2 regions of the Phytobacter palmae genome follow, and region 2 is predicted to be linked to the other one. Evidence: predicted binding sites of a transcription regulator. Region 2 holds the regulator's gene; the other holds the start of a gene.
What was found. The regulator Fur, encoded in region 2, represses iron uptake genes when iron is present. The targets are predictions, from matches to a motif close to ATAATAATGAGAACNACTATCAA.

Region 1 (16,415 bases), on a different contig from region 2:
CGATCACCGCCGTATCGACCTTGTAAACCTGCTCGACAAAGTCCTCAAGGCGGTCAATGAAAGTTTTGATGTACATCAGGCGCTCAAGATTGAGTACGCCCAGTCCATCGAGATTAATCGGGTTAGCCACGCCGCCAACAGCCAGGTTCTGGATATGCGGGCTTTTGCCACCGAGCAACGCCACCACGCGGTTGGCATCACGTTGACACTCCAGCGCCTGCAGATAGTGCGCCACGGCAATCAGGTTAATTTCCGGCGGCAGTTTCATCGCCGGATGTCCCCAATAACCGTTGGCGAAAATACCTAACTGCCCGCTGGCTACCAGCGTTTTGATTTTCTGCTGCACTTTGGCGAACTCTTCGGCGCTATTAAGCGACCAGCTCGAGATGCCTTTTAGCAATGCCGAGGCTTTTTGCGGATCGGCCTGCAGAGCAGAGGTGATATCTACCCAGTCGAGTGCGGAAAGCTGGTAGAAGTGCACGATGTGGTCGTGGGTAGTATGCGCCGCCAGAATAATATTTCGAATGTACTGAGCGTTCAGCGGCACATTGATTTTCAGTGCGCTTTCTGCCGCACGTACCGAGGAAATCGCATGGGTGGTGGTGCAAACGCCGCAAATGCGCTGCACGATCATCCACGCATCTCGCGGATCTCGCCCTTTCACAATCTCTTCCATTCCGCGCCACATGGTTCCCGATGCCCAGGCTCGGGAAACCACGCCGTTTTCAATTTCGCAATCAATGCGTAAATGACCCTCAATACGGGTCACCGGATCGATGGTGATACGTTGACTCATGCTTTACTCGCCTCATGGCTTTTTGATTGTTTTAACGGGGGAATTATGGGTAACAGGCGGATAAGTAGGATGTACGCGCAAATCTCCGTTGCCACAAAACCAATGGAAATGATCAGCTCTTCAGCCGTTGGGAAGTAGTGGTAGCCATCGCCGGGGTTGAATGCCAGCAACGAGTAGGACAACCGCCACAGCGCACAACCCAGCAGCATGCTCACGGCACCGGTAAACAGGAACCGGGCGTCGCTGCGCAGGCGTGGAACACGAAACACCACCAGCGGGAAAGTCAGCAGCAGTATTTCGGCCCAGAACATCAGGCTGTAACCATCCCCGGCAAACGCGAGTGACAGTTTGTTACGCCAGATAAGCTCGCCAAAGCGCGCCACCAGAAACAGTACCAGCAGCACGCTCAATGTACCGGTGAGCTTCGAGAACAGATGCCGTTCATCAGGCCCGTTGCCTTTCAACCCGGCCTGGAGCAGAGAGCCTTCAAAAATGAGGATTGAGAAGCCCATAATAAACGCCGTCAGCAATGAGAAAAGCGGCAGCATTTCATAGCTTTGCCACAGCGGATGCACTTTATGCCCGGCGGCAATCATCAGCGATCCCATAGAAGACTGGTGCATGGTGGGCAGCAACGCTCCCAGCGCAATAACGAAAAACATCACTTTATTGAGCCGTTTTAGCGACACCTTCCAGCCCAGGCGCTCCAGCAACGCGGGGGCAAATTCCAGCGCCATCACGCCGATATAAATCGTCATGCAGACTGCCGTCTCGAACAGCACCGAATTGACGTTAAAATGGCCCGGAATGTAGAAATATGGCAGGTTCCAGTAGCGACCAACGTCGACAGTAATGGACAGCCCCCCCAGCGAATAACCGAACAGGCTCGCCAGCAGCGCCGGACGCACCAGCGGGTGGTATTCGCCACGATTAAAGGCATAGACCATCCAGGCGAGCGCCCAGCCGCCGCAGGCGAAACCGGTGCCGATCAGCAAGTCGAAAGCAATCCAGATCCCCCATGGATAACCGCCATTCAGATCGGACACAGATCCCAGACCGAAAACCAGACGTTTGAGAATAAACAGCCCGCATAAAACGATTAGCGGCCCAAACATGTAAATCGGCTTACTGAGTAACTTTCCGCCAAGCGGCTGCGGATCATGATGCATCGTCATCCCCTCCCTTGTGGTCATCGCTTCGGGTATGGCGGTACACCAGCGTGGTCAAGCCCGCAAGCACGGCCAGCGGCAACATCATGCCCTTATACACCGTATGCTGAATGTTTTCTGAACGCGCACCGGTCGAAACATCATCCAGCTCCGGCAAACCCAGACAGGTATAAGGTACGCCCGTCAGTACCATAACCTGCGTCCCACCGCCTTCATGTTCACCATAAAGATGGGGGTGGTATTTTGGGACTTCGCGAACGTTAGGATCGTTGGTATTCAGTGTCTGGCGCGGGTATGAATATTCACTGCCGGGTTGCAGTTTCAGGCGCTTTTGCGCCTCGGCCATTAACGCTTCACGCGTACCGAAAATCACCGCGCCGGTCGGACAGACTTCGACACATCCCGGCAGCCCCCCTTTGTTGAGCCGCTCCACGCCCACCTGATTACAGAGTTCACATTTATGCAGCGCGCCAAAGGGATTGTCGTAGTCGTACTTGGGTACGTTGTAGGGGCAGGCAACCATGCAATAGCGACAACCGGTACAGACGCTGGCGTCGTAATGCACAATGCCGGTTTTGGGATCTTTTTTCAGGGCCGAAACCGGGCAGACAGAAACACAGTTAGGATCGACGCAGTGCATACACTGTTTTTTGATGTAGGCATAACCGTCTGTCGGCTGATCTTTATGCTGCGCCGTACCACTACGCCATACCTGGATAATATTGTTGGTATAGGGAGTTAGTTTGGCGTTATTAGACCAGGTCTGTTCGCCCTGCGGGTTACGCGCCGGGAAGTTGATGTCCTGACAGCGGGTGACGCACGCCTGGCAACCGACGCAGAGGGTGGAGTCGTACAACATTCCCCACGCGCCCGGTATTGCCGGACGGTTATGCACGGCGGCGGAAACGGGCAATGCTCCCCCCGCCAGTAGCGCTCCGCCTGAGGCCACCTTCAGAAAGTTACGTCTGTTCACGGTCACTCTCCCTGTGAGTCAGCGTTGTTTTTCTTTTGCTGGCGGCCCAGCTCGCGCACCGTCATTACCCCGACGCCTGCCAGTAATCCCACCACACCACCAAGCAGACCGACAGCGGAAGCCGACATCACGCCGCCTTCTTTACTGTTGACCTGTGGTTTATCAACACGAGGTGTTGTGTTCTCAACGTGCGCCAGTTGGTGGATGCCTTTGTGGAAGCCCACACCCTCTTCGTTGCAGCCATAGCAAGGGTGGCCAATGGAAACCGGCCAGACGCCGCCCACATCGCAAAATTGCAGTGTTGAACAGTTACCCCAGGTTTCCGGACCTTTACAGCCTAAATGGTAGAGACACCAGCCTTCACGATGCCCCTCATCGCCAAACTCTTTGGCAAAGCGTCCGGCGTCGAAATGTGGACGTCGTTCGCAATGTTCATGAATCAGGCGACCATAGGCAAAGAGCGGACGATTTTTCGCGTCGAGCTTCGGCGGTTTGCCAAAGGTGATGATGTGCGCCACGGTGGCGAGGAAATTGTGTGGGTTTGGCGGGCAGCCCGGAATGTTAATCACCGTTTTACCGGGCAGCACATCTTGCAGCCCCACCGCCCCGGTTGGGTTGACGCCGGCAGCGGCAACGCCGCCCCATGCCGAACAGGAACCAATCGCGATAATCGCCGCGGCATTTTCCGCCGCTTTACGGATATGGTCGATAATCGGCTCGCCCGCTACCATACAGTAAATACCGTTGTCTTTTAGCGGAATCGACCCATCCACCACCAGAACATACTGCCCTTTATAGGTTTCCAGAGCGTGATGTTTGTTCTCTTCAACCTGGTGACCAAACGCAGCACTCAGTACTTCGTGGTACTCCAGCGAGATGGTTTCCAGCACCAGGTTTTCAACGGTGGGATGCGTTGCGCGTAACAGTGATTCAGTACACCCTGTACACTCCTGCGCGCCAATCCAGACCACGGGTGGGCGCTTGTTCTGGGTAACGGCCTGCGCCATCTTCGCAGCAGCATTGCTGCTAAGCCCCATCGTGGCCGCCAGCGCGGTACAAAGCTTCATAAAATCGCGACGATTAATGCCGCAGGAGGTAAAAGACGTCAGTTGAGGAATTTCGTCAGCCATGCATTGTCATTCCTTTGCCAAAAATTAACCCTGCTTTTACCCTGTTTTTAGATAAGAGTTGTGCGTGTGCGATCAAGTAATCACACAAAAACTGGGGCTATATATAGAAAAAATTCAATATCGGAGCAACAGATCACATTGATTTGCGAAATGAAATAAAAAAAGCCGCATCCGGAGATACGGCTTCTTAAAAGAGGTAAATATGGCTGAAAGCATTCGGCAATGAGCTTAACGTTCGCCCCGATAACCCGCCATAAAGAAACGGATTACCGTGCTGGAATGACTCTCACGAAAAAAATCCATGATCATCTCTTTATCCAGCCCATAACGGCGCGTCAGCACACCTGCCTCCCAGGCGCTTAGCTGCCTGTCACCGGTTTTTTCGAACATGCGATGCGAAAAACCGAGCACAAAACCGCGTTTATAGTCAGAACAAAAATGCGCGACGCGACTGGCCTCATCCGCCTGTGTTGCCTTAAGCCCTGCCATCAAGCCTTTGCCAAAATGGTTTTCCATTCTTACTGCCCCCAATCGGTATATACATAACTATATAGCGATGTATTGAGCAGTGATAGCGTTATTTAAAACGCGACCCATTCATCTGCCGAAGCCGCGGCTTTCTTAGCGGTACCGCGCAGTGCAGGGGTTTTCACTGACGTCGGCGCTGCGACGTTAACCTGCTCATCAGCAGACAAACGGAACTGTTGTACAGAACGCTGCAACTCTTCTGTTTGACGCTCAAGCGCAGCCGCCGCAGCAGAAACTTGTTCTACCAGCGAGGCGTTCTGCTGGGTGACGCTATCCATCTGCGTGATGGCGGTGCCCACCTGAGAAATGCCTTTGCTCTGCTCGGCGGATGCGGCCGCAATCTGTTTCATGATGGTGGTGACTTCGCTAACCGCACGCAGAATACCTTCCATCGTCGTGCCGGTGTCATTGACCAGTTTGGCTCCTTTCTCCACGCGGCTGACGGAGTCCGCGATCAGCGACTCGATCTCTTTCGCCGCGCCCGCGCTTCGGCTGGCGAGGTTGCGCACTTCGCCTGCCACTACCGCAAAGCCACGCCCCTGCTCGCCCGCACGTGCCGCTTCAACGGCGGCGTTAAGCGCCAGGATATTGGTCTGGAAAGCAATGCTGTTAATGACCGTGGTGATTTCGGCAATTTTCTTCGAGCTTTGAGAGATACCATCCATCGTGCTGATAACTTCATCTACCAGCGCCCCGCCTTTGCTCGCCGTGGAGGAAGCGACATCGGCCAGTTCACTTGCCTGGCTGGCGTTGTCGGCGTTCAGTTTTACCGTCGCCGTCAGTTGTTCCATGCTGGCCGCCGTCTGTTCCAGCGCTGCCGCCTGTTCTTCGGTTCGGGAAGAGAGGTCATTGTTACCGCTTGAAATCTCCGCCGCACCGCGCCAGATATTTTCACTGCCGTTACGGATAGAGCTGACAGCATCACGCAGGCTATCCTGAGTCGCACGCAGTAAGGGCACAACACGCCCTACGCAATTGCGGCCAAAATCGGGGATTGGCTGGCTAAGGTCGCCCTGCGCCATTTTCGTGAAATGATCACGGATGGCATCCAATGGCCTCACCAGCATGGCCACCAGGTAGCGGTCAGTAAATAACAGAATCAGTAACCCCAGCACCATTGCCACGATAATAATCACACGGGTGATGTGGGTCTGGGTGTCAACCATCACGCGAGTTTCATCGAGACTGGCGCCAGCCGCTTTGTTAAAGCTGTCCGTGATGGCGCCAAATGCCCGGCTCAATGCTGGCGTCACGTTGTTTGCCTGCTGACGATAGGCTTCAACCGACCCCTGCTGGGCCGCCTGCATCTGCGGTGTGATGCCCTGATCAAGCAGCGCCTGCCAGGCCGCGATCACCTGCTCTGATACCTTCGGATCCATCGGTCCTGGCGAGATAGCTTTAAATTCGGTGAGTTTTTTCGCCATGTTTTCAAGCGACTGCTGCGCAGGAGCAAAATCGACTGCGCCGCCTGCTGTTTTTGTCTCCATCGCACGACTCAGGCGCGTCACAAAACGGAAGTATTGGTCATTACCCTGGCTAAGTAATGTCATTTGAGACACCAGTTGGCGATCGACTTCATTGCCATCTGATACTTTTGAAAGCGAGAAAACGCTATACAAACCGACACCGGACCACAGCAGGCCAAAAAGGCCCAGGATCACCAGCATGACGATTCGGATAGTAAAGTTTTGAAGCATACGCATAATTATTTCCTTGCAGTGAAGGGACATGCTTACTCGAAAGTGAGAGTTAATTCCTTTATCGGCACCGTTCAGGAAACATGTATGGTTCAAAGTAAAAAATTGATCACAAAATGTGCAATAATTATCCATATGAAAAGATGACTTCTTACTGCTTACGGATGTTATTTCTTGACAAGAAAAGGCGATTTATCTTTCATTTCTTAAGGTTAGCAACCTAACTACACCGCAGGTAACTGCTTTATATCATGAGAGAAATATATTTCCCCCCTCAGTTCTGCAACGTAGATTAAATTAACGCAATTTCCATAAATAAAATAAAAGCCTTCCACGATCACCTTTAAAAATTATAATAGCTGTCAGAAAATAAAGAAAAGCATGCGCCCCACAAGTGGATTAAAAATAAAAAAAAATGCTAAAAAAAATATAAAAATCGCATTAAATATGTCGCCAGAAATAATCAAAAAGGGGCATTAACTCCGCATTATGAATGCCGTAAAGGCATATTTTTATTAGCCGTCATAGTGACAAAATACGGTATTTACCGCAACGCCTGCAGTAAGCCATAACACGCTGATTAAAAAGAAATAAACTACATAGCACGCTGCGCTAAACGCGACACAAACCAGGCAGCATGGCGAGGCGCGTGGGATACAAAATGTTATTTCACACATATTCGGATAAATATACTTTATCGTTTATCCCTCTCACGGTTGCAGCGATTCCCGAACCCCATAATCTAAGAATTTTCTCAGAAAAGTTGCGCATCTTCCGGAAAAGCCCGTCGCCTGCATCATCGCCAGTGCTGGCGATATGAAGCATTTGCGCAAGTCTATTTTGCCTGACCGTGACGCTTTAAGCGCTATAATGCAGCGTAGGTCCGAGTTTCCTCACCGGTTTACGTTTCGACCATCCATTCACCACCTTATAATTTTGCAATGAAATTATTATCAGAAGCGAGGCTGACGAAGAGATTTATCACATCAGCCAGGCAAGGCATGCCGTCGTGTGCTTGCTCAACAATCATCCGCATTAAAAACACAAAGTCTTGTTGTGACACGGTGGCAATATAGAATAAAAACATTGTTTCAGCCCTACACCTACAAGAAAGGAGACACCATGTCCTGGTTTGCCAACCCTGCTCGCTATGAGCAGATGCAGTATCGTTACTGCGGTAAGAGCGGCCTGCGCCTGCCTGCATTATCGCTGGGTTTATGGCACAGCTTCGGCCATGTTCATGCCCTTGATTCCCAACGCGCCCTGTTGCGTAAAGCCTTTGATTTAGGCATCACCCATTTTGACTTAGCCAATAACTACGGGCCGCCTCCAGGTAGCGCAGAAGAGAACTTTGGTCGTTTGCTGCGTGAAGATTTCGCCGCTTACCGCGATGAGTTGGTGATATCCACCAAAGCGGGTTACGACATGTGGCCCGGTCCGTACGGTTCCGGCGGTTCCCGTAAGTACTTACTCGCCAGCCTCGATCAAAGCCTGAAACGCATGGGGCTGGACTATGTCGATATCTTCTATTCGCATCGTGTCGATGAGAATACACCGATGGAAGAGACCGCCGCAGCGCTGGCCCAGGCCGTACAGAGTGGTAAAGCGCTTTATGTCGGCATCTCGTCTTATTCAACGCCGCGAACCCAGACAATGGTCGCCTTGCTACGCGAGTGGAAGATCCCCCTGTTGATCCACCAGCCTTCTTATAATTTGCTTAACCGCTGGGTCGATAAAACGGGCTTACTGGAGACGCTCGAAGCCAATGGCGTTGGCTGTATCGCCTTTACCCCGCTGGCTCAGGGGTTGCTGACCGGAAAATACCTTAACGGCATCCCGGAAGGGTCGCGGATGCAGAAAGAGGGGAAAAAAGTTCGCGGCCTGTCGGAAAAAATGCTGACCGAAGCCAACCTGAGTAGCCTGCGATTGCTCAACGAGATGGCCAGCGCGCGTGGTCAGTCCATGGCGCAGATGGCGCTGAGCTGGCTATTGAAAGATCCTCGCGTCACCTCAGTATTGATCGGCGCAAGCCGTCCGGAGCAACTGGAAGAAAACGTCCTGGCGTTAAATAATCTGACGTTCAGTGAGCAAGAACTGGCACAGATTGATAAGCATGTCGCCGACGGTGAACTCAACCTCTGGCAAGCCTCCTCCGATAAGTAAAACAAGAAGGGGGCGCAGCTCCCTTCCTTTATTACCATTCAGGTGGTTTATGAGCGATAAAGAGAAAAATTCGCCATATTCACCCCGGCATTGACGCACTTTCAGCGGGTAACTCCCGTTATCCCGCTTTTTATCCCCGCTAATCACCGCATTGCCCTCTGGTTATTTATAGCATCATAAGTCATATCGACTGTATAACCAGAGGCATTCAGTATGTCGTTAACGTCAGAGCCGGAAGCTCAATCGTTGCCATTCCTGGGAATGGCGCCGTTTTTACGTATGAGCATCGCAGGTGTTGACTTCTCCTCAATGACACAAGAAATGATCGCTCTTGCGGAAAAAGCGCCGGAAGATGCGACCCTGTGGATGAACCTGGCCATCGCTATGATGAGCCTAAAGCACGAAGAGTCAGGTCTGCAAATTCAAAACCAGGCGCTGCAAATGCAACGCGTCTACCACTGGCATGCGCGTCAGCCGACGAAACTGCGCGTACTGCTGCTGATGGTGCCGGGTAATCTTTCGGCCAATATTCCGCTCGACTGCCTGCTTGAAGACAGCGACATCGATCTTATCCATTATTATGTTGATCCCGGTGCGCCGCACCCGTTGACCTCCCCTGTGCCGGAGCACGATCTGGTCATGGTGGCCATCGGCGCCAGCGACGAGCAAGCTGCCGTTTTACAGCGCCTGGAAAACGTACTTCACGACTGGCCGAAGCCGGTTCTGAACTCACCTCAAAATGTCCCCAATTCTGAGCGTCACAACGCCAGCATCCTGCTGCAAAACGTGCCCGGTCTGGTGATCTGCCCGGCGCTACATATCAGCCGCCAGTCCCTGCAGTCTGTGGCTGCGGGAGAAAAGTCCGTGTCTGATATCGCCGACGATCACGCATTCCCGATTATTCTGCGTCCTGTCGGCAGCCACGGTGGCCATGGTCTGCAAAAAGTGGATGACCGTGAGGCCGTCGCGTCCTATCTGCAGCACCACGAAGGCGATATGTTTTTTCTGTCGCGTTTCGTTGATTACAGCAATGACGACGGGCTGTTTCGCAAAATGCGCCTGGTGCTGATCGACGGCAAAGCGTATGCCTGCCATATGGGCGTGTCGTCCAACTGGATGATTCATTACGTCAACGCAGGCATGTACGAAGACGAAAACAAGCGCGCCCAGGAAGCTCGCTTCCTGAACGAATTCGCTGATTTTGCCGCACGCCACCATGATGCCCTGGAGGCAATTAGCCAGCGCACAGGCCTTGAGTATATCGGTATCGACTGTGCCGAGACGCAGAGCGGCGAATTACTGATTTTTGAAATCGATCCGGCGATGGTCGTACACGCCATGGACGACGAAGAGATGTTTCCCAACAAGCAGATTCATATGCATAAAGTCAAAACTGCGATGCGGGAAATGTTGTTACAACGAGCCGGTAAAACGCGCTAACCCATTTATGCTACACAGGTATGAACATGTCATTGAATCCGAATAACGCACTGAATTTCTCCGGCGGCCCGGGCGCGCTGCCCGAAGTGGTTTTAAACCAGGTCCAACAGGCGATCATTAATGTCCCTGAGGCGGGACTGTCCATTCTTGGTATCAGCCACCGGTCAGACTGGTTTGAAAATGTGGTGCGCGAAACCGAAAACAATATTCGCACGCTGTTGGGCCTGCCTTCTGACTACCACATCCTGTTCCTGCAAGGGGGGGCGACACAGCAGTTCTCTATGGTCCCGATGACCATGCTGCGGGGGAAAAAACACCCGGCAGAATATTTTGATACCGGCTACTGGAGCCGTAAAGTGGTGACCGAAGCCATGCGTGAAGGCCCGGTTCGCGTCATCTGGAGTGGCGAGCAGCATGGTTATCGCCGTCTGCCAACCGATGAAGAATTAGATTTTTCACCGGACGCGCCCTACATTCACTATGTCTCGAATGAGACGGTAGAAGGTCTGCAATTCAATCGCATTCTGGGTCGCGACGATGTGCCGCGTGTCTGTGATATGTCTTCTGACTTTTTGTCGAAGCCGTGTGAAGCGGATAAATTCTCGCTGATTTATGCCCATGCGCAGAAAAACATTGGCCCGGCAGGCGTTACCATCGTACTGGTTCGCGACAGCGTGGTACAAAACGCCCCGGATAACCTGCCGTCATTCCTGGATTATCGCCGCCAGGTTGAGTCTCATTCGAACTTCAACACCCCGCCGGTCTTCGCCATTTATGTTGTCTTGCTGGTCACCCGCTGGCTGCTCAATGAGGTCGGTGGGCTGGAAAACATGACGCAAATCAACCAGCAAAAAGCGAAATTGCTGTATGGCCTGATTGACGGTAGCAACGATTTCTACCGTCCGTGGGGTGAAGCGGCCTTCCGCTCTGATATGAATGTTGCATTCAATTTGCCGACCAAAGATCTGGAAGCGTTATTCCTGAATGAAGCAACGGCCGCCGGCTTCTCCGGCTTGGGTGGTCACCGCGCCATTGGCGGCGTGCGCGCCTCAATCTATAACGCGCTAACGCTCGGAGCGGTAGAGAAACTGACCGGTTTTATGGAAGATTTCCGTTTTAAACACCACGCGAAATATTAATCCCCCTTCACCACTGCTGCTCCGGCAGCAGTGGCTCGTCAGGGCGAGTTACACCTCTGCCGGGTCAATCTCCGGACGCTTATATTCTGGCCATACCAACACGACCAGTTCCGGGTAGGCTTCCATACTGAACTCGCGAAAACACTGGCGCAGGTTCAAAACGTCAAGGTCGGAGTACATCACTTTTTCGCCGTTTAAACAGCGCTTTTTAATATTGTCATAATACTTGTACACAGCGGAATTGAGATCGCTGCAACGGCGCTGTGCCTCAAATAACCCTGGTACGCTATTAAGTTCCGCCATGTTCATACGCTTAATCGTCGCATGAAGAAAATCGATATATTCGTGATTTACTCGCCAGTACCACACCGGGGTAATGGCATTCATTAGCATTGCGAAATGGTCTTCACCCTCCTCTTTGGACAGAGGCTTAGCTTGCTGGGCCAACGTTTCAGTTTCATCTACGGACGGCTTTTTATTGTTTTCGCGCATCAATAAAAGTACGCCGCCCGTTAACAGCAATAAAATGACAACAGAATAATAAATACTGTTCATGTGCAGGCTCCATTTTTTTTGATTTTAAAAGTGCGTCATGATATTGTCAACGAACCTCACGCCCAAACTTCGCCTACCTTATTGATATTTAAGGATATTAGAAATGCTCCCCGAGAATCTTGTCCCGGCTCGATTTCACATTTCTGTTACGGAAACAGAACCGGGAGAAGCAGAAAAAGATACTAATTTAACTCAGGGAAAAAGAACGCTCTCTGATTATGCCAGCGATATATTGGCGAACGCCAATCGTACCGGGCAGTCGCGGAATATGTTGCTTGAAGAGCGCGATCGTCATATAAAAGACCGATTATATCGTGTGGTAAAAATCGAAACTTTTGCCCGCCTGCTGAACGACTTGCAAGCCGAAGGCGAGATTGATGCTCAGGCATTAAGCCAAATAATTACCGAAAAGACCAAACAAATTAATGAAGCCGGAAATGAAATTTGGCTTAATCTCATTACCCGTGAAAAAGATACGCCTTTGTTTTATAAACTAGGGGATGAATGACGTGGAGAAAATAGATAATAACGACGTTTATTTGACTGTAGACAATCAACCCAGCGACGAATTTATCTTAAAGCAAAATATTGATGCACTCATTCAAAGTAAGAATGCCACCATCCAGCGTATTGCCCATGAGCTCATCTCCATCCCCGCAGCCCTTGTGCGGCTAAAGTGGCAAAATCGCCGGGAAATCTATGCTTTTCAGGTGAAAGAGGAGATCTACGGTGCGACCATCAACGCTATCGTGCAAGAGCGTCCTGAACTGCTGGAAAAAGTAATGGCCAGACTGGAAGCCAATTACCAGCATATTCTTGCCAGAGAGACAGCAACCCTGCGTATCAGCCGCAAACTTGCCGATGCAGAATACCGTACCGCGGTTGTGACTACCGTCGCGCCTGAGGAAAAAACCACGCCAGAAGACGCTGAAACGCCCCTTTCCTCAGAGCCTGCGCAAGCGCAGAAATAACCTTATAAGCCCTCCAGTTATTATCAATAATTATTCACCATATTTGATTATTTACTGAATAATCCCCACGTTTAACGTGTTCTAAAGTACAAATTAAACACTCCTAAAATAATGCGTTATATCGTTAGCTGAGCGGAATGCTTAAATGAAAAAGGCCGGCCCACAGGCCAGCCTTAATTAGCAAACGCGAGGGTTACTTCGCGGCGGCGGTCTCTTCTCCGACCAGCCCTATTTTGAGATATCCCGCGCGATGCAGGGTATCCATCACCTTCATTATGGTTTCGTAGTCAACGGTCTTATCTGCGCGGAAGAAAACCGTCGTATCCTTCTTGCCTTCGGTGACAGCATTAAGCTGAGTAACCATCGTTTCGTCGGTCACCGGCTCGTTACCAATGAACATGGTGTTATCCGCTTTTACGGACAGGTAAATCGGTTTTTCCGGGCGCGGCTGCGGCTGGCTGGTAGAGGCCGGCAGATTAACTTTCACATCTACCGTCGCAAGCGGCGCGGCCACCATGAAGATAATCAGCAGAACCAGCATAACGTCGATAAACGGCGTAACGTTGATTTCGTGCATTTCGCCGTTATCGTCGAGGTTTTCGTTAAGACGCATTGCCATGGGGCATCAACCTACTCGTAGTTTCTGGGCGGCGTGGACGGGTTTCGCAGAAGCGCTGGCAGCCAGGTCCAGGTCGCGGCTTTGCAGCAGCAGAACCTGTGCGGCAACATCACCCAGCGTCGCTTTATAACCGCCGATCATGCGGGCGAAGATGTTATAGATAACCACCGCTGGAATCGCGGCCACCAGGCCGATCGCGGTCGCCAGCAGCGCTTCCGCGATACCCGGCGCGACCACAGCAAGGTTAGTGGTCTGCGTCTGGGCAATACCGATGAAACTGTTCATGATACCCCATACGGTACCAAACAGCCCCACAAACGGGGAGATGGCGCCGATAGTCGCAAGGTAACCATTACCACGGCCCATATGACGGCCCGTAGCGGCAACGCGACGTTCCAGACGGAAACCCGTACGCTCTTTAATACCTTCGTTGTCTTCGCTACCTGCGGACAACTCCAGCTCATTTTGGGCTTCGTTAATTAACTGCGTACTCAGACTTCTGGCATGGAAAGAGGAGGCAATTTCACTGGCCTGATCCAGCGAACGGGCATCGGCCAATAATTGCTGTTCACGTTTAAGACGGCGTTTATGCGCAATCATCTCAGCGCTTTTACTAAAGAAGATTGCCCAGGTGACCACTGATGCCAGAATCAACCCGATCATCACAATTTTTACTACGATGTCGGCATGTTGATACATACCCCAAACGGAAAGATCCGCCTGCATCAAATTATTACCCACTGTGTATCTCCACGACGCATATCACAAAATCTGAGCATAATAATATCAAAACATCGTCGAATTGATAGTAGTTCTCATTAGTATTTACATACTGCCGCAATATCCCCGCGTTTTCCTTGCGCTCACGCAGTAAAAAAGTCTCATAGCTGAGTATTCATAAAATTTTATGCTTTATCAGAACGAGTATCGATGCATCACCTAGCATTCATGGTAGTCTGGACATCCAGACGTATAAAAACAGGTTAAGCGAACATGACGGCGAAGCATATTGATACTGCTCTGGTTAACGCGGGGCGCAGCAAGAAATACACGCAGGGTTCGGTGAATAGCGTTATTCAGCGAGCTTCCTCTCTGGTTTTCGATACGGTCGAGGCGAAAAAGCAGGCCACGCGCAACCGCGCGAAGGGCGAGCTTTTTTACGGACGTCGCGGCACGCTGACCCATTTCTCGTTACAGGAAGCCATGTGCGAGCTGGAAGGTGGCGCTGGCTGTGCCCTTTTCCCCTGCGGCGCAGCTGCGGTAGCCAATACCATCCTGGCGTTTGTCGAACAGGGCGACCATATCCTGATGACCAACACGGCCTATGAACCCACACAGGATTTCAGCACCAAAATCCTCGCCAAACTGGGGGTAACCACCAGCTGGTTTGACCCGATGATCGGCGCAAGCATTGTGCGTCTGATACAGCCCAACACCAAAATCGTATTTCTCGAATCACCAGGCTCGATAACCATGGAAGTCCATGATGTGCCGGCAATCGTGCAGGCGGTCAGAAGCGTTGCGCCCGAGGCGATCATTATGATCGACAATACCTGGGCTGCGGGCATTCTCTTTAAGGCGCTTGAGTTCGATATCGATATTTCTATCCAGGCAGCCACCAAATACCTGATTGGTCACTCTGATGGCATGATTGGTACCGCGGTTTCCAATGCCCGCTGTTGGGATCAACTGCGCGAGAATGCCTATCTGATGGGGCAAATGGTCGATGCTGATACGGCGTATATGACCAGTCGCGGCTTGCGTACCCTTGGCGTACGCCTGCGTCAGCATCATGAAAGCAGCCTGAAAATCGCACAGTGGCTGGCTTCGCACCCGCAAGTCGCGCAGGTTAATCATCCGGCGCTGCCAGGTAGCAAAGGACACGAGTTCTGGAAGCGCGATTTTAACGGCAGCAGCGGTCTGTTTTCCTTCATTCTGAACAAGCGCCTTAACAATGAAGAGATGGCGGCCTACCTCGATAATTTCTCGCTGTTCAGCATGGCCTACTCATGGGGCGGGTATGAATCATTAATTCTGGCAAATCAACCGGAACAGATCGCGGCTATCCGTCCTGACGGCGGCGTGGATTTTAGCGGTACGCTGATTCGTGTTCATATTGGTCTGGAAGATGTTGATGATTTAATTGAAGATTTGGCTGCAGGCTTTGAGCGCATCGTATAAATTGTTATCTGCTGGTTGAAAATTCTCATTACGCCAGCAGAATACTCTGTATTAATTGCGCCTGGGATCAAGGTGTTTCGGGCGATAAGCGGGTACAATAGCCTTCTCTAAGCGGTACCACAGGAAAGTCCATGGCTGTAATTCAAGACATTATCGCTGCGCTCTGGCACCACGACTTTGCAGCGCTGGCGAATCCACATATTGTTGGCGTCGTTTATTTAGTGATGTTTGCCACTCTCTTTTTAGAAAACGGATTGCTTCCAGCCTCGTTTTTGCCTGGGGACAGTTTGCTTTTATTGGCTGGCGCGCTGGTGGCGCGTGGTTGCATGGACTACCTGTCGACACTCGTAATCCTGACTTCTGCCGCCAGCCTGGGTTGCTGGTTGAGCTACCTGCAGGGGCGTTGGCTGGGGAATACCCGCGTGGTGAAGGGCTGGCTGGCGCAGTTGCCGGAGAAATATCATCAGCGGGCGACCTGCATGTTTGACCGACACGGTTTGCTGGCGCTGTTGGCTGGGCGCTTCCTGGCGTTCGTGCGCACCCTGCTGCCAACCATGGCCGGGATTTCAGGTTTATCCAGCCGCCGTTTCCAGCTTTTCAACTGGCTGAGCGGCCTGCTGTGGGTCGGCATGATCACCACGCTGGGCTACGCCATCAGCATGATCCCCTTTGTAAAACGCCACGAAGATCAGGTGATGACATTCTTGATGATTCTGCCGCTTTTCCTGCTGGTCGCCGGGCTGGTGGGAACACTGGCCGTGGTGATTAAGAAAAAATACTGCAGCGCCTGATACTTTTCCTCTTTTCCTTCTCCCAAAAGGAGAAGGAAAATCAGCCTCCCTGCATCATACGAATACGCGCCGCATCTTCCCCCGGCGTGACGCCAAAATAGCGTTTAAACTCGCGGCTGAATTGGGATGGACTTTCATAACCCACCCGAATGGCCGCAGCGCTGGCCTTCATACCATCGTGGATCATCATCATCCGTGCTTTGTGCAGACGGTAGCTTTTGAGGTATTGCAACGGCGAAGTGCTGGTCACCGATTTAAAGTTA
Region 2 (16,415 bases):
AGAAAGCAGCAGTTCACGCACCGCGCGGACTTTGTCTTTCGCCGTATTAGCCGGTTTTACTTCTTCAACCGTAACAGGTGCGAGGGGTTCTTTCGCGAGTGGAACAGCGGCAGCTGGCTGCGGAGCGGCGGAAAACTTCAACATGCGCCGTAAAATGTCGGATGCGCTCTCGCCAATGTGCTTTGTATGGCTGGCAATATAACTGTAGAGCTCATCATCAACTTCGATCGTTTTCATCTTAATCCAGTGCAGTGTCTAATCTGAATACAAGTTATTGAGATTATAAAGTCAAATCCCAACAGCGGATAGCGTCAAACCAGGATGGCGGCAAAGTCAGAATGTGTCAAAACCTTGCAGCCGGACGGCAGAATGTTCAACATAATACCTTAATCCGAAAGAGCGAAAAAAAGAACTTTGCCATGAAATTGAATACCCGAGCGCAATCTGCACAACAATCGCACAACAATTCCCCCATCGTGCTAGTGCACGGTCTGTTTGGTAGCCTGGACAACCTTGGCGTACTCGCCCGCGACCTCGTCAATGACCATGATATTATTCAGGTTGATATGCGAAATCATGGCCTTTCCGAACAGTCACCCGAAATGAATTATCCGGCGATGGCGCAGGACTTACTTGATACCCTTGATGTTCATGGCATAGAACGCGCGACCTTCGTTGGTCACTCCATGGGGGGGAAAGCGGTGATGGCATTTACCGCGCTGGCGCCTGAACGCATCGACAAGCTCGTCGCTATCGATATTGCCCCGGTCAATTACCATGTGCGCCGTCATGACGAGATCTTTGCCGCCATCAATGCGGTAACCGATACTGGTGCCTCTACGCGCCAGCAGGCCGCCGTCATCATGCGTGAGCATATAAATGAAGAAGGGGTCATTCAGTTCCTGCTCAAGTCGTTTGTCGATGGTAAGTGGCGCTTCAATGTGCCCGTGTTGTGGGAGCAGTATCCTCATATTGTGGGCTGGGAAACAGTGCCTGCCTGGGATCACCCCGCCCTCTTTATCCCCGGCGGTAACTCGCCATATGTCAGCGAACAGTATCGCAGCGAACTGCTGCAACAGTTCCCGCAGGCACGCGCGCATGTGATTGCCGGTGCCGGGCATTGGGTACATGCAGAAAAACCGGAAGCGGTGCTGCGCGCCATCCGGCGTTATCTCGCTGAAAAGACAAACTGATTAAAAACCCGGCGACCGATTGTCGGAAAGCGCCCGGTCGTTGGCGTGCCCGCATCCCTGATGTATGATGGCGCGCTAATCAGCCCGGGCTATGACCCGATTGCTTGTACTTCCCGTAGTATTCTTAAATCATGGCTAAAGAACAAACGGACCGCACGACATTAGATCTGTTCGCGAATGAACGTCGCCCGGGACGTCCTAAAACCAATCCGCTCTCTCGCGACGAGCAATTGCGCGTAAATAAGCGCAATCAGCTTAAACGCGATAAGGTTCGTGGGCTTAAACGCGTCGAATTAAAACTCAACGCCGAGGCTGTCGACGCATTAAACGCGCTGGCGGACGCGCGTGAAATGAGTCGGAGCGAATTGATTGAAGAGATGTTGCTGGCTCAGCTTAACGCGCTGAACGGCCAGGAAATCCTCTGAATTATCGCAAAAATCCACTTTCATGTTGCACAGAGTGCAGTCTTGCGTGATTGCAGTTTCCGCGTGCTTCTCTGATCTGCTATGATTGCCCTTATCCGTGGGCCAATCGCCACCACCATATCATTAAGTTTCAAGAGGTTATTTTACTCATGGCAATCACAGGCATTTTTTTCGGCAGCGATACCGGTAATACCGAAAACATCGCAAAGATGATCCAGGCTCAACTTGGTAAAGATGTTGCCGATGTGCATGACATTGCTAAAAGCAGCAAAGAGGATCTGGAAGGTTACGACATCCTGCTGCTTGGCATCCCGACCTGGTATTATGGTGAAGCACAGTGTGACTGGGATGACTTTTTCCCGACGCTGGAAGATATCGATTTTAACGGCAAACTGGTTGCCCTTTTTGGTTGTGGCGATCAGGAAGACTATGCAGAGTATTTCTGTGATGCATTGGGCACTATCCGTGACATCATTGAACCGCGCGGCGCAACTATCGTAGGCCACTGGCCTACCGAGGGTTACCATTTTGAAGCGTCCAAAGGTCTGGCAGACGATGACCACTTCGTTGGCCTTGCCATTGACGAAGACCGTCAGCCTGAACTGACCGCTGGCCGTGTTGATAAATGGGTGAAACAGATTTCCGAAGAACTTCATCTGAATGACATCATCAATGCCTGATGATGTTTGGCGCAACCTGCTGGTTGCGCCTGATTAATAGATAAAAGCGATGGAAATAATTGCTACAATTTTTTAACTTTTTTCTCCAGCGCTGTACAATGGCCCCTGATTAAAACGGGTATCACAAAGGACTTTGTAGACGCTACCACGTTTTATAAGCTTACTTTACTTGAGGACTTGCAGTTTTCATTCAGGCATGGCAGTTCTATAATGAGACGCATTATCCCAGGTGCATTCCTTGTAGCTTCCCAACGGGAAGTGAATCGTTTAGCAACAGGACAGATTCCGCATGACTGACAACAATACCGCATTAAAGAAGGCCGGCCTGAAAGTCACGCTTCCTCGGTTAAAAATCCTGGAAGTGCTTCAGGAGCCGGAGAACCATCATGTCAGTGCGGAAGATTTATATAAGCGCCTGATCGACATGGGCGAAGAGATTGGACTGGCGACGGTGTACCGTGTACTTAACCAGTTCGACGATGCCGGGATCGTGACCCGCCATAATTTTGAAGGCGGTAAGTCCGTCTTTGAACTGACCCAGCAGCATCACCACGACCACCTGATTTGCCTGGATTGCGGCAAAGTGATCGAGTTTAGTGATGACTCTATCGAAGCGCGTCAGCGTGAGATTGCGTCAAGGCATGGTATTCGTCTGACTAACCACAGTCTGTATCTGTATGGCCACTGCGCCGAAGGCGACTGCCGTACTGACGAAAACGCGCACGAAGCGGTTGAGAAATAATAATCGACTTCGTTATATAGCCAACCTTCGGGTTGGCTTTTTTATTTCTGCGTTCATAACATCAAAAGGCCCGCCGAAGCGGGCTTTTTCACACGGTTAATTCATCGTGTTATGGCTATGAATCTCCTGCCAGATCTGGTCACAGCGAGTCTTCACCGCCTGCCCGTTTCCGGTATGCGTCGCTTCAAGGCACCGCTGATAATCCAGCGTGCGCACACTCTCTTCCTCCGCAAATTGCTGGTGCGCTTTCTCTTTGCGCAGAACATCCAGTACGCTTCTGCACGCCGCGGTTTTCTCCGGTGATCCTTCCGCCGTATTAATACAGGCGCTGTAAGCCTCTTTTAATCGTACATCTTCCCTCGGCGCCTGAGGCTGTTGCACACAGGCGGCAAGCCCCAGCGTCAGCAGGGCAAGTAATATTGGTTTCATCATCATGGCACTCCCTGTCATTAGAAAATATTCAGCGGCGCAATGACGATAAACTTCACGTCACGTTCGTCCTGGAAGATGTTGTTATACCCGCCACCCCAGCTCGGGATACTGGAATGGTTATCATATTGGGTGAAGTGCAGCTTGAACAACGTGCCTTTTGCCATCCCTTCCTGCACGGTGTAAAGCAGGTCGAGACTGTACGCTGACTCTTTAATGGTGTTGCCCGCATCGTAGTATTTATCGCCAGAGGAGACATTGGACGGTTTGGCATCCCAGCCATACACATACGATGCACCAACCGCCCAACCAGGCATATTCCAGCCTTTCAGGTCATACATGGCACCGACAAAGACGGATTTCTCGTTATGGGCGTTGAAGTCAGAACGGTTGTCCCACCAGATATCCAGACGACCATTAGAAGAGCCATACAGTGGCGTCATACGTGAATTGAAATAGCCCTGGCGACCATCAGCCCTGACCCAGGTACCCTCAAGGCGTAAATCCACCGGACCGACCGTATAACCAAAGGTGAGCGCCTGTAGCCATGCGGTGCCGTCGTAAGTATCGTTAATGGTGTTGTTATCAGCCTTGTCGCGCGAGCCATAAAATTGATAACTGGTGGAGAGTGGGTTCCCTGCGACGTCAAACTTATAGCTGGCTTTAGCAAAATATTGATCAACGTAGCCCTGCGCCTGACCAAACGCGGCTTCGAGGAGCAGGTCGTTTTTGAAGTCGTACGATGCGCCCAGCGAGTGGACGTAATCAATTTTACTTATGCCATCGTTCTGGTAGAAATTATCCGTTTCGTTATACCACGGCGCTTTGTATTCATTGGCCCACATGTACGAGAAGCTCAGCGCGCCGGAATCACCGTAATCCAGTTTTGCACCAGCTTCTGCCCCCTGATAGGTGCCCGGCATAAAGCTCCAGTTTGAAGCCAGTAGCGTTTGCCCGGTCGGCTGGATATAACCTGCCCTCGCCCATACAGGACCATATTTGAATTTCGCGGCAGCTGTATAGAGGCTCGCGCCGCTGCGATCGCCTGTCCAGTCTTCGTCATAGACTTTGTGGCGATTAGAAAATGCGATTTCATTCGGATGCGCGCTTTCTGAAGATTCAGACATCTCAATCGCCGCGAAGACCGCAACATCCATACCGAACATATCAGCAGCATAACCAGACTGGAAATCGAGGTTCGTATTCCACGTGGAGTGCGACAGGTTGGTTTTGTATTTATCCCCATCGGTGACATCTTTACGGTCACGCTGGCGCTGCCAGTAGTAAATCCCACCGGTGAGCGTAGCGTCGTCGACAAAGCCAGTGGCGCTGGCGGAGGGAGCAAAAGTTAAACCTGGTAATGCGGTGGCGCAGGCAATAGCCAACGCTAACGCCTTACGTTTAGCGTTAAACGCGTTCATGAGAGTTCCTCTTTGACGAAAACATAAAAAGTGCTGCGCAAATGCAAACAGCAACAAAGAAAAAAATTTAAATATTACTGACAGTTATAGAAAATATTCCTATAACTGTCGTTTGTAAGCATATTTTTCGCGCCGCGAATTATCAAGTCTTTACATGAGGGAATTATGGGGATTATGACGAACCACACAGATTTGTTGTTTGTGGGTTGGCGGCTTGCATAGCATGCCTTCCCGGAGAAACTTAACTAAAATTATCAAGAAATAGCTGAAAAGATAATTGAATAAAATTAAAACGAAATTTTAGAAAGGTAAAAGACTGGCAAAGACTTATTTCTAATCGAGAAATAAAAAACGCTGCACGAGGCAGCGTTTTTTTACACGTAAGTCAGACGGGATTACTCGCCGATTTTAGCCCAGGTATCGCGAAGACCTACAGTGCGGTTGAATACCAGTTTATCCGCAGTAGCATGGCGGCTGTCGAGACAGAAGTAGCCTTCACGCTCAAACTGGTACGCTTTCCCCACCTCAGCAGCCTTGAGACTCGGCTCAGCGAAGCCCTGCTTAATGACCAGCGATTCTGGGTTCATTACGCTCAGGAAGTCTTCTGCTGCACCCGGGTTTGGCACGCTGAACAGGCGGTCGTAAAGGCGAATTTCAACCGGCAACGCATGAGACGCGCTTACCCAGTGAATAACGCCTTTCACTTTACGGCCATCTGCCGGGTCTTTGCTCAGCGTATCGGCATCAAAGGTACAGAAAATAGTGGTGATATTACCTTCCGCATCTTTCTCTACACGCTCAGCTTTAATCACATATGCGTTACGCAGACGAACTTCTTTACCCAGTACCAGACGTTTGTACTGCTTGTTAGCTTCTTCACGGAAATCTGCACGATCGATCCAAATTTCACCGCTAAATGGAACATCACGACTGCCCATTTCCGGTTTGTTAGGATGATTCGGCATCGAAACCAGCTCACTGGCCCCCTGAGGATAGTTTTCGATAACCAGCCTGACCGGATCAATAACCGCCATAGCGCGCGGCGCGTTTTCATTCAGATCTTCACGGATGCACGATTCCAGCGAAGCCATCTCAATGGTGTTGTCCTGTTTGGTGATACCAATACGTTTGCAGAACTCACGGATGGATGCGGAAGTGTAACCACGACGACGCAGACCCGAAATAGTCGGCATACGCGGGTCATCCCAGCCTTCAACGTGCTTGTCGGTCACCAGCAGGTTCAGCTTACGCTTGGACATGACGGTGTATTCCAGGTTCAGACGGGAGAATTCGTACTGACGCGGGTGAACCGGAATAGTGATGTTGTCCAGCACCCAGTCATACAGACGACGGTTGTCCTGGAATTCCAGCGTACAAAGCGAGTGGGTGATCCCCTCCAGCGCGTCGCTGATGCAATGGGTAAAGTCATACATCGGGTAGATGCACCACTTGTTGCCTGTCTGATGATGTTCAGCAAATTTAATGCGATAGAGCACCGGATCGCGCATCACGATAAACGGCGAGGCCATATCTATCTTCGCACGCAGACACGCCTTACCTTCTTCGAAGCCACCCGCTCGCATTTTTTCAAACAGTGCGAGGTTCTCTTCAACCGTACGATCGCGGTACGGACTGTTTTTACCCGGGGCCGTCAGCGTGCCGCGATATTCACGGATTTCGTCAGCGGACAGTTCGTCAACGTAGGCCAGACCTTTGCTGATTAACTCAACGGCATAGTTGTGCAACTGATCAAAATAATCAGAGGAATAGCGCACATCGCCTGACCAGTTGAAACCTAACCACTGCACGTCGTTTTTGATGGACTCAACGTATTCAATATCTTCTTTTACCGGGTTGGTATCATCAAAACGCAGGTTGCACTTCCCCTGGTAATCTTGCGCGATACCAAAGTTCAGGCAGATGGATTTCGCATGACCGATATGCAAATAACCATTCGGCTCAGGCGGAAAACGGGTGCAAACAGTAGAGTGCTTTCCAGTAGCCAGATCTTCATCAATGATCTGACGAATAAAGTTAGTCGGGCGGGCTTCTGCCTCACTCATCGTAGATTCCTCAAGGCGTAAACAACATATAACGGCACATGATCTTATAAGCGGCCCTCAGAGACAACCTTTAGTTACGGAAATTAGATACAAAACGGAATACTTTAATTCATGCAAAAAAAAGCGGCAGAGGAAGTTCCCCTGCCGCTTATAGCCATTTCTGCTTCAGATTACATCATTAGCCTTTGATGTCGTACAGAGGCGTTTGCCCTGCGACAACGGAACCTTGTGCTTTAATAATCAGACCAGAGAAATCATCGATATTGCTGCACACCACCGGACTAATCATTGAACGAGCAGTCGCGTTCAGGTATTCCAGATCCATTTCCAGGATTGGCTGACCTGCCACAACGGTTGCTCCCTCATCGACCAGACGCGTGAAGCCCTGACCACCCAGTGCAACGGTGTCGATCCCCATATGGACAACGATCTCAGCGCCTTTTTCAGTTTCAAGGCAGAAGGCGTGGTTGGTATTGAAAATTTTCACAATGGTGCCCGCTGCCGGAGCAACAACCGTTTTTTCTGTCGGTTTTATCGCTACACCATCGCCAACGGCTTTGCTGGCAAACGCTTCATCCGGTACTTCATCCAGAGAAACTACCTGCCCGGTCACCGGAGAGACCAGCTCAGCAATCACCGCAGCGCTGACATTCGGCACTGCCTGCGGCTTAACTGTGCTGGCGGCTGCCGGAGCCGGAGTCGCAGCACCTGCCGCCGGAACATCGCCCGCCGTTTTCATGGCATTAGCAATTTTTTCTGCTGCAAAACCAACAATGACTTGCACACCGGTTTTATTCAAACGAATAACCCCGCTTGCACCCAGACGTTTAGCCAGCGCTTCGTTAACCAGAGAAGAGTCTTTTACGCTCAGACGCAGACGCGTAATGCAGGCATCGATACCGGTCAGGTTAGCGGAACCCCCGACAGCGGCAATATACTGACGCGCAAGCCCGGTCACATCCTGCTCGGAAGCAGTGCTGACATTCACATCCTGACCATCCGCTTCGTCACCGGCAACCGCCAGTTCACGACCCGGGGTCAACAGGTTGAATTTCAGGATAGTGAAACGGAACACCACGTAATAGATAACGAAGAACACCAGGCCTTGCAGAATCAGCATGTACCAGTGTACGGCCAGCGGGTTCTTGGATGACAACACCATATCCACCAGACCGGCACTGAAGCCGAAACCGGCAATCCACTGCATAGTCGCGGCGATGAAGACGGAAACCCCGGTCAGAACAGCGTGAATGAAGTACAGCACCGGTGCCACGAACATGAAGGAGAATTCCAGCGGTTCAGTAATACCCGTAAAGAAGGCAGCAAAAGCACCTGCCATCATAATACCGAGGACTTTGGCTTTATTTTCCGGACGCGCGCAGTGGTAAATCGCCAGTGCTGCACCAGGCAGACCAAACATCATGATCGGGAAGAAGCCAGCCTGGTAACGACCAGTAACCCCAACAACCGCTTTGCCCGCTTCAATAGACTGCGCGCCACCCAGGAAGTTAGGAATATCGTTAATACCGGCAACGTCAAACCAGAAAACGGAGTTCAGCGCATGGTGCAGACCGATCGGGATCAGCAGACGGTTAAAGAAGGCGTAGACGCCCGCACCGACAGAACCCAGTTTCTGAATGTGCTCACCAAAACCTACCAGACCGCTGAAAACCACCGGCCAGATAAACATCATGATGAACGCGACAGCGATCATGACAAAAGAGGTCAGGATCGGCACCAGACGACGTCCGCTAAAGAAGGAGAGCGCCTTCGGCAACTCGACGCTGCTAAAGCGGTTATACAATTCCGCAGCAATGATACCGACCATGATCCCAACGAACTGGTTTTTGATCTTACCGAATGCGGCAGGCACTTGATCGGCAGGGATTTTCTGGATCATGGCGACAGCGGCTGGTGAGCACAGCGTCGTCAGTACAAGGAAACCCACAAAGCCAGCCAGCGCAGCAGCGCCGTCTTTGTCTTTGGACATACCATAAGCGACACCCACAGCGAACAGCACGCCCATGTTATCAATGATGGCAGAACCAGATTGAATGAAGAACGCCGCCAGCGCGTTAGATCCACCCCAGCCTACCGGGTCGATCCAGTAGCCGACCCCCATCAGAATCGCTGCGGCAGGCAGCGTGGCAACCGGCACCATGAGCGCGCGGCCAACCTTTTGTAAGTAACCTAAAAGATTCACGTTATTCCCCCTTTGAACCCCACCGGAGCCCTTAGAAACAGTCTTTTTATTGTCTGACTAACCCTGAAAACACGGCCATTTTTCATTACATTGAGAGTGTGTTGAAAATTAATTCGTCTCGCAAATTAAAAGCACCTTTTTTGTGATTTTAATCACCAAATATCGTTATTTGACCTCCTCTTTGCTGGCTAACCAGCAAAACTTATTTTATCATTCAAAAAATCAAGACGGATTGCCCCCATAGGGAGCGAAACTGAGTTACGCTTTACACTGCACTGGACGCAATCCGCTAACTTTAATCAACTTTAGAGGTGAACAATGAGACTGATTCCTCTGGCAACAGCTGAACAAGTCGGTAAATGGGCGGCCCGCCATATCGTTAATCGCATCAATGCATTTAAACCTACAGCGGATCGTCCGTTCCTGCTTGGCCTGCCAACCGGTGGCACGCCTCTCACCGCCTATAAAGCATTAGTTGAAATGCACAAAGCGGGCCAGGTTAGTTTTAAACATGTTGTCACTTTCAATATGGATGAATATGTCGGCCTGCCGAAGGAGCACCCGGAAAGCTATCATAGCTTCATGCACCGTAACTTTTTCGATCACGTTGATATTCCGGCGGAAAATATTAACCTGTTGGATGGCAATGCACCGGATATTGACGCAGAATGCCGTCAATACGAAGAAAAAATCCGTTCCTATGGCAAAATTCACCTGTTTATGGGCGGCGTTGGCAACGATGGTCACATCGCATTCAACGAACCCGCGTCTTCGCTGGCTTCTCGTACCCGTATTAAAACGCTGACCCATGACACCCGCGTGGCCAATTCCCGTTTCTTCGACGGTGACGTTAATCAGGTGCCGAAATATGCGCTGACCGTAGGCGTGGGTACGCTACTGGATGCGGAAGAAGTGATGATTCTGGTGTTGGGAAGCCAAAAAGCGCAGGCTCTGCAGGCGGCTGTAGAAGGTAACGTAAACCATATGTGGACCATTAGCTGTCTGCAGTTGCACCCGAAAGCAGTAATGGTATGCGACGAGCCGTCCACCATGGAACTGAAAGTAAAAACATTGAAATATTTCAATGAACTAGAAGCGGAAAATATTAAAGGTCTGTAATTGTGTCTCGTTCCGCATACCCTGCGGAACGACACCCATTTGTTAACCGGGGGTCGTTATGTATGCTTTAACCCATTGCCGGATTTTCACCGGCCATGAAATTCTGGATGACCACGCGCTGATTGTCGCGGATGGCCTGATTGACCGTCTCTGCCCACTGGCTGAGTTGCCACCCACTATCGAACAGCGTGATCTCAATGGCGCAACGCTGGCCCCCGGCTTTATTGACGTACAACTCAATGGTTGCGGCGGTGTGCAGTTCAACGACACCCCTGAAGCCGTGAGCGTTGAAACGCTGGAAATCATGCAGCGTGCCAATGAGAAATCAGGCTGCACAAGCTTCCTGCCAACGCTTATCACCAGCAGCGATGACCTGATGAAACAGGGCATTCAGGTGATGCGTGATTACCTGGCAAAATATTCTCATCAGGCGCTTGGTCTTCACCTCGAAGGTCCGTGGCTGAATATCGTTAAAAAAGGTACGCACAATCCGAAATTTGTGCGCAAACCGGATGCCGAACTGGTCGATTACCTCTGCGCCAATGCAGACGTCATCAGCAAAGTGACGCTGGCGCCTGAAATGGCCGGAGCTGAGGTTATCAGTAAGCTGGCTGCTGCGGGAATTGTGGTTTCCGCAGGCCACTCAAACGCGACATTAAAAGAAGCGAAGTCCGGTTTCCGCGCAGGTATTACGTTCGCGACGCATTTATATAATGCGATGCCATATATCACCGGACGTGAGCCGGGGCTGGCGGGCGCGGTTCTGGATGATGCGGATATCTATTGCGGGATCATTGCAGATGGGCTGCATGTCGATTACGTTAATGTCCGTAACGCAAAACGCCTGAAAGGCGACAAACTCTGTTTAGTAACCGATGCAACGGCGCCAGCAGGGGCAGATATTGACCAGTTCATTTTTGCTGGTAAAACAATATACTACCGTAATGGACTGTGTGTGGATGAAAACGGTACGTTGAGCGGCTCCTCCCTGACAATGATTGAAGGGGTTCGGAACCTGGTTGAGCATGTGGGTATTGCACTGGATGAAGTACTGCGCATGGCAACACTGTACCCGGCTCGCGCGATAGGCGTCGATGGGCAGCTCGGCAGCATTGCCCCGGGTAAGATCGCTAACCTGACCGCCTTCACGCACGATTATAAAATAATCAAGACCATCGTTAATGGTAACGAGGTCGTCACCGAGTAAATAAAAGGTATGACAGCAGGCGGACAAGCTCAGATTGGTAACGTTGATCTCGTTAAACAACTTAACAGTGCGGCGGTTTACCGCCTGATTGATCAACTTGGCCCTATTTCGCGTATTCAAATTGCCGAGCAGAGCCAGCTTGCGCCCGCCAGCGTGACAAAAATCACGCGTCAGCTTATTGAACGCGGTCTGATCAAAGAAGTCGATCAGCAGGCCTCCACCGGGGGCCGCCGCGCTATCTCTATCATTACCGAAACCCGTAATTTTCAGGCTATTGGTGTGCGTCTGGGACGTTCCGACACCACCCTCACCCTTTATGATCTGAGCAGCAAGGTGCTGGCAGAAGAGCATTATCCTCTCCCGGAGCGGACGCAGGAAACCCTGGAACACGCATTGCTGAACACTATCAGCGCCTTTATCGAAAATACTCAGCGTAAGATTCGCGAACTGATCGCCATTTCGGTCATTTTGCCGGGTCTTGTCGACCCGGAAAGCGGCGTTATTCGCTACATGCCACATATCCAGGTGGAAAACTGGGGGCTGGTTGACGCGCTGGAAAAACGTTTCAAATTAACCTGTTTTGTCGGTCATGATATCCGCAGTCTGGCCCTTGCTGAGCACTACTTTGGGGCAAGTCAGGACTGTGAGGACTCCATTCTGGTGCGCGTTCATCGTGGAACCGGGGCAGGAATCATCTCTAACGGGCGAATTTTCATCGGCCGCAACGGTAACGTGGGTGAAATTGGCCACATTCAGGTAGAGCCGCTCGGCGAGCGATGTCATTGCGGTAACTTTGGCTGCCTGGAAACCATCGCCGCCAATGCCGCCATTGAACAACGCGTACGTCATCTGCTGGAACAGGGCTACCAAAGCCGCGTAACGCTGGATGACTGCACGATCAAAAATATCTGTAAAGCCGCAAATAAAGGCGACGCGCTGGCATGCGAAGTGGTTGAGTATGTTGGTCGCCATCTGGGCAAAACCATCGCCATCGCCATTAACCTCTTCAATCCACAGAAAATAGTCATCGCCGGGGAGATTGTTGAAGCGGAAAAAGTGTTGCTGCCTGCCATTGAAGGCTGCATTAACACCCAGTCGCTCAAAGCATTCCGCAAAAATCTTCCGGTGGTGCGTTCCACCCTCGATCATCGCTCAGCGATTGGCGCTTTCGCACTGGTGAAACGCGCTATGCTGAACGGCATGTTGCTGCAACGTTTGCTGGAAAGCTGACAGGGTTTAGATACTCTAGATAATCCGCATTGCAGGACAAAACGGTTGACCGTTTTGAACAGCTCTTGCGCTGGTCCGAAGGGGTGAGGTCGCAGGCCGAACCATACGGCAGGCACCTGACAAACTTGTCATGAACGAATTTGAACAGCTTAAGGCAATCTTCGCTGAGGGGCACAGATGTCCCTCAACCGCCCTCCAGCAGCTTACCGGGGTAAGTGACCCGCGAAAGCAAACACAGCCAATGCATATGCAATTTGAAGTATGATGGGTATAGTTACTGATTCTCTTTTTAACCGGGTAGTCCATGACCATTCAGAACGTAATCTGTGATATTGACGGCGTGTTAATGCACGATAACGTCGCCGTGCCAGGTGCTGCAGAGTTTATTAACCGAATCCTGGAAAAGGGGATGCCGCTGGTGCTGCTCACCAACTACCCTTCCCAGACAGGGCAGGATTTGGCTAACCGCTTTGCCTCAGCCGGTATAGATGCACCAGCCAGCGTTTTTTATACCTCTGCGATGGCGACAGCAGACTTCCTTAAACGCCAGGAAGGGAAAAAAGCCTATGTTGTCGGTGAAGGCGCATTGATTCACGAACTCTATAAAGCCGGGTTTACCATTACGGATATCAACCCGGATTTTGTTATCGTGGGCGAAACGCGCTCGTACAACTGGGAAATGATGCATAAGGCAGCTTTTTTTGTCGCCAACGGTGCACGTTTCATTGCCACCAATCCGGACACGCACGGACGCGGCTACTATCCTGGTTGCGGCGCGCTGTGCGCCGGTATTGAAAAAATCTCTGGTCGAGAGCCGTTCTATGTCGGCAAACCGAGCCCGTGGATTATCCGTGCCGCGCTCAATACTATGCAGGCGCACTCCGAGCAGACGGTGATTGTCGGCGACAATTTGCGTACCGATATCCTTGCAGGCTTTCAGGCGGGTCTGGAGACGATTCTGGTGCTCTCTGGCGTATCTACGCTGGATGATATTGACAGTATGCCATTCCGTCCTTCATGGATTTACCCTTCGGTGGCTGAAATCGACATTTTTTAAACTAAACCACGTCCCAGGACGTGGTTTTTCATTTTCCGCACTAACAAAAAACAGACCAATTAATAAACCCCCCTAAAAATTGAAAATTCAACAATAACACAGCTCAATTCATGTGCTTTTTTCAGCATTCGATAATCGTCATTGCGCTTTTTACTTTCGAGGCGGTAAAACGCTTGCGCACATCACACCTTTGCGGCATTTTCTTAAACAAGCAATAAGACAACGCGATGACGCGGCGTCTGCACTCACACAACACTGCATTGCCTTAAAGTAACGGAGAAGTCTATGTGTTCTATTTTTGGCGTACTGGATATTAAAACTGACGCGGTTGAGCTGCGTAAAAAAGCGCTCGAATTATCCCGCCTGATGCGCCACCGCGGCCCGGACTGGTCTGGCGTTTATGCCAGCGATAAAGCGATTCTTGCCCATGAACGTCTGTCTATTGTCGACGTCAATGCGGGTGCCCAGCCGCTGTACAACGAGAAAAAAACACATGCGCTGGCCGTCAATGGCGAAATCTACAACCACCAGGCGCTGCGTGCAGAATATGGTGATCGCTACCAGTTCCAGACCGGCTCGGACTGCGAGGTTATCCTCGCGCTGTATCAGGAAAAAGGGCCAGAATTCCTGGACGATCTGCAAGGTATGTTTGCATTTGCCCTGTATGACAGCGAAAAAGACGCGTATCTGATCGGTCGTGACCATATCGGCATTATCCCGCTGTATATGGGCCACGATGAGCACGGTAACTTTTATGTCGCTTCCGAAATGAAAGCGCTGGTTCCCGTATGCCGTACCATCAAAGAGTTCCCGGCGGGCAGCTACCTGTGGAGCAAAGACGGTGAAATCCGTTCTTACTATCAGCGTGACTGGTTCGACTATGACGCAGTGAAAGACAACGTCACTGACAAAAACGAACTGCGTCAGGCGCTGGAAGAGTCCGTGAAAAGCCATCTGATGTCAGATGTGCCGTATGGCGTACTGCTCTCTGGCGGTCTGGACTCCTCTGTTATTTCCGCTATCACCAAAAAATTCGCCGCACGTCGTGTGGAAGATCAGGAGCGCTCTGAGGCCTGGTGGCCGCAGTTACACTCCTTCGCCGTGGGTCTGAAAGGTGCACCGGACCTGAAAGCCGCGCAGGAAGTGGCAAACCATCTGGGTACGGTTCACCACGAAATCCACTTTACCGTGCAGGAAGGTCTGGACGCAATTCGCGACGTGATTTATCACATCGAAACCTACGATGTGACCACTATTCGTGCCTCTACACCAATGTATCTGATGTCCCGTAAAATCAAAGCAATGGGTATCAAGATGGTGTTGTCCGGTGAAGGTTCTGACGAAGTGTTTGGCGGCTACCTCTATTTCCATAAAGCGCCGAATGCCAAAGAGCTGCATGAAGAGACTGTACGTAAATTGCAGGCACTGCACATGTTCGACTGCGCGCGTGCTAACAAAGCTATGTCCGCCTGGGGCGTAGAAGCCCGTGTACCGTTCCTGGATAAGAAATTCCTCGATGTTGCGATGCGTATCAACCCGCAGGACAAAATGTGCGGCAACGGCAAAATGGAAAAACATATCCTGCGCGAGTGTTTCGAATCCTATCTGCCGGCAAGCGTTGCATGGCGTCAGAAAGAGCAGTTCTCTGACGGCGTAGGCTACAGCTGGATTGATACGCTAAAAGAAGTGGCGGCGCAGCAGATAAGCGACCAGCAACTGGCGACAGCCAGTTACCGTTTCCCGTACAACACGCCGGGATCGAAAGAAGCCTATCTGTACCGTGAAATTTTTGAAGAATTGTTCCCGGTTCCAAGCGCCGCTGAGTGTGTTCCTGGCGGTCCATCCGTGGCGTGCTCGTCTGCAAAAGCGATTGAGTGGGATGAATCATTCAAATCCATGAACGATCCATCAGGTCGCGCGGTTGGCGTACACCAGGCTGCTTACAAATAAGCGATTGTTATCATTAAAGGCCCTCCGGGGCCTTTTTTATTTCTGCCTGTCTTTTGCTATACAAAATCGATAAATAACCAATAATTGCCGAATTATGCGTCACGCTGTTCGCAACCTAACCAAACAGTCACATTCCGGCAATTTTCGATGAAAAAGGTATTGACGCTGTCAGGCCCAATACGCATAATGCGCCCCGCAACGCCGATAAGGTAACGCGAAAAAAGATGGCTACTTAGCTCAGCTGGTTAGAGCACAGCACTCATAATGCTGGGGTCACAGGTTCGATTCCCGTAGTAGCCACCATCTTTTTTGCGGGAGTGGCGAAATTGGTAGACGCACCAGATTTAGGTTCTGGCGCCGCAAGGTGTGCGAGTTCAAGTCTCGCCTCCCGCACCATTCACCAGTAAGCGTTGCACGAATGGGGTATCTCCAGGCTGTAAGATAGCCATTGAGGCTAGCAGCAAGATAGTCTGAAGTTCTCTGTTCAGAAAATTTGTTGGGGTATCGCCAAGCGGTAAGGCACCGGTTTTTGATACCGGCATTCCCTGGTTCGAATCCAGGTACCCCAGCCATATTTTTGATGTTTGCGGTTCACCGCGACGGTATTGGGGTATCGCCAAGCGGTAAGGCACCGGTTTTTGATACCGGCATTCCCTGGTTCGAATCCAGGTACCCCAGCCAGTCGGTGACTGGTTT

Region 1: the regulator Fur is predicted to act here: its motif matches at 13,983-14,005, upstream of exbB (tol-pal system-associated acyl-CoA thioesterase).

The regions. Positions count from the first base shown of each region.
Region 1 covers NZ_JBCIVJ010000017.1:19,451-35,865, forward strand. The annotation lists gene hybC (hydrogenase 2 large subunit) at 1-796, opposite strand, end outside; gene hybB (Ni/Fe-hydrogenase cytochrome b subunit) at 793-1,965, opposite strand; gene hybA (hydrogenase 2 operon protein HybA) at 1,955-2,938, opposite strand; gene hybO (hydrogenase 2 small subunit) at 2,941-4,068, opposite strand; gene AAIG39_RS19050 (DUF2623 family protein) at 4,297-4,584, opposite strand; gene AAIG39_RS19055 (methyl-accepting chemotaxis protein) at 4,650-6,299, opposite strand; gene AAIG39_RS19060 (aldo/keto reductase) at 7,416-8,456, shown strand; gene AAIG39_RS19065 (ATP-grasp domain-containing protein) at 8,670-9,896, shown strand; gene AAIG39_RS19070 (phosphoserine transaminase) at 9,923-11,035, shown strand; gene AAIG39_RS19075 (ESA_00282 family adhesion-associated protein) at 11,084-11,590, opposite strand; gene AAIG39_RS19080 (hypothetical protein) at 11,694-12,098, shown strand; gene AAIG39_RS19085 (cytoplasmic protein) at 12,100-12,561, shown strand; gene exbD (TonB system transport protein ExbD) at 12,755-13,180, opposite strand; gene exbB (tol-pal system-associated acyl-CoA thioesterase) at 13,187-13,921, opposite strand; gene metC (cystathionine beta-lyase) at 14,174-15,361, shown strand; gene yghB (DedA family general envelope maintenance protein YghB) at 15,493-16,152, shown strand; gene AAIG39_RS19110 (AraC family transcriptional regulator) at 16,193-16,415, opposite strand, start outside.
Region 2 covers NZ_JBCIVJ010000001.1:52,875-69,289, forward strand. The annotation lists gene seqA (replication initiation negative regulator SeqA) at 1-237, opposite strand, end outside; gene ybfF (esterase) at 420-1,193, shown strand; gene ybfE (LexA regulated protein) at 1,325-1,618, shown strand; gene fldA (flavodoxin FldA) at 1,768-2,298, shown strand; gene fur (ferric iron uptake transcriptional regulator) at 2,588-3,040, shown strand; gene chiQ (ChiQ/YbfN family lipoprotein) at 3,137-3,472, opposite strand; gene chiP (chitoporin ChiP) at 3,490-4,890, opposite strand; gene glnS (glutamine--tRNA ligase) at 5,286-6,953, opposite strand; gene nagE (N-acetylglucosamine-specific PTS transporter subunit IIBC) at 7,132-9,156, opposite strand; gene nagB (glucosamine-6-phosphate deaminase) at 9,475-10,275, shown strand; gene nagA (N-acetylglucosamine-6-phosphate deacetylase) at 10,334-11,482, shown strand; gene nagC (DNA-binding transcriptional regulator NagC) at 11,492-12,712, shown strand; gene AAIG39_RS00330 (HAD-IIA family hydrolase) at 13,017-13,769, shown strand; gene asnB (asparagine synthase B) at 14,055-15,719, shown strand; tRNA gene AAIG39_RS00340 (tRNA-Met) at 15,946-16,022, shown strand; tRNA gene AAIG39_RS00345 (tRNA-Leu) at 16,031-16,115, shown strand; tRNA gene AAIG39_RS00350 (tRNA-Gln) at 16,217-16,291, shown strand; tRNA gene AAIG39_RS00355 (tRNA-Gln) at 16,326-16,400, shown strand.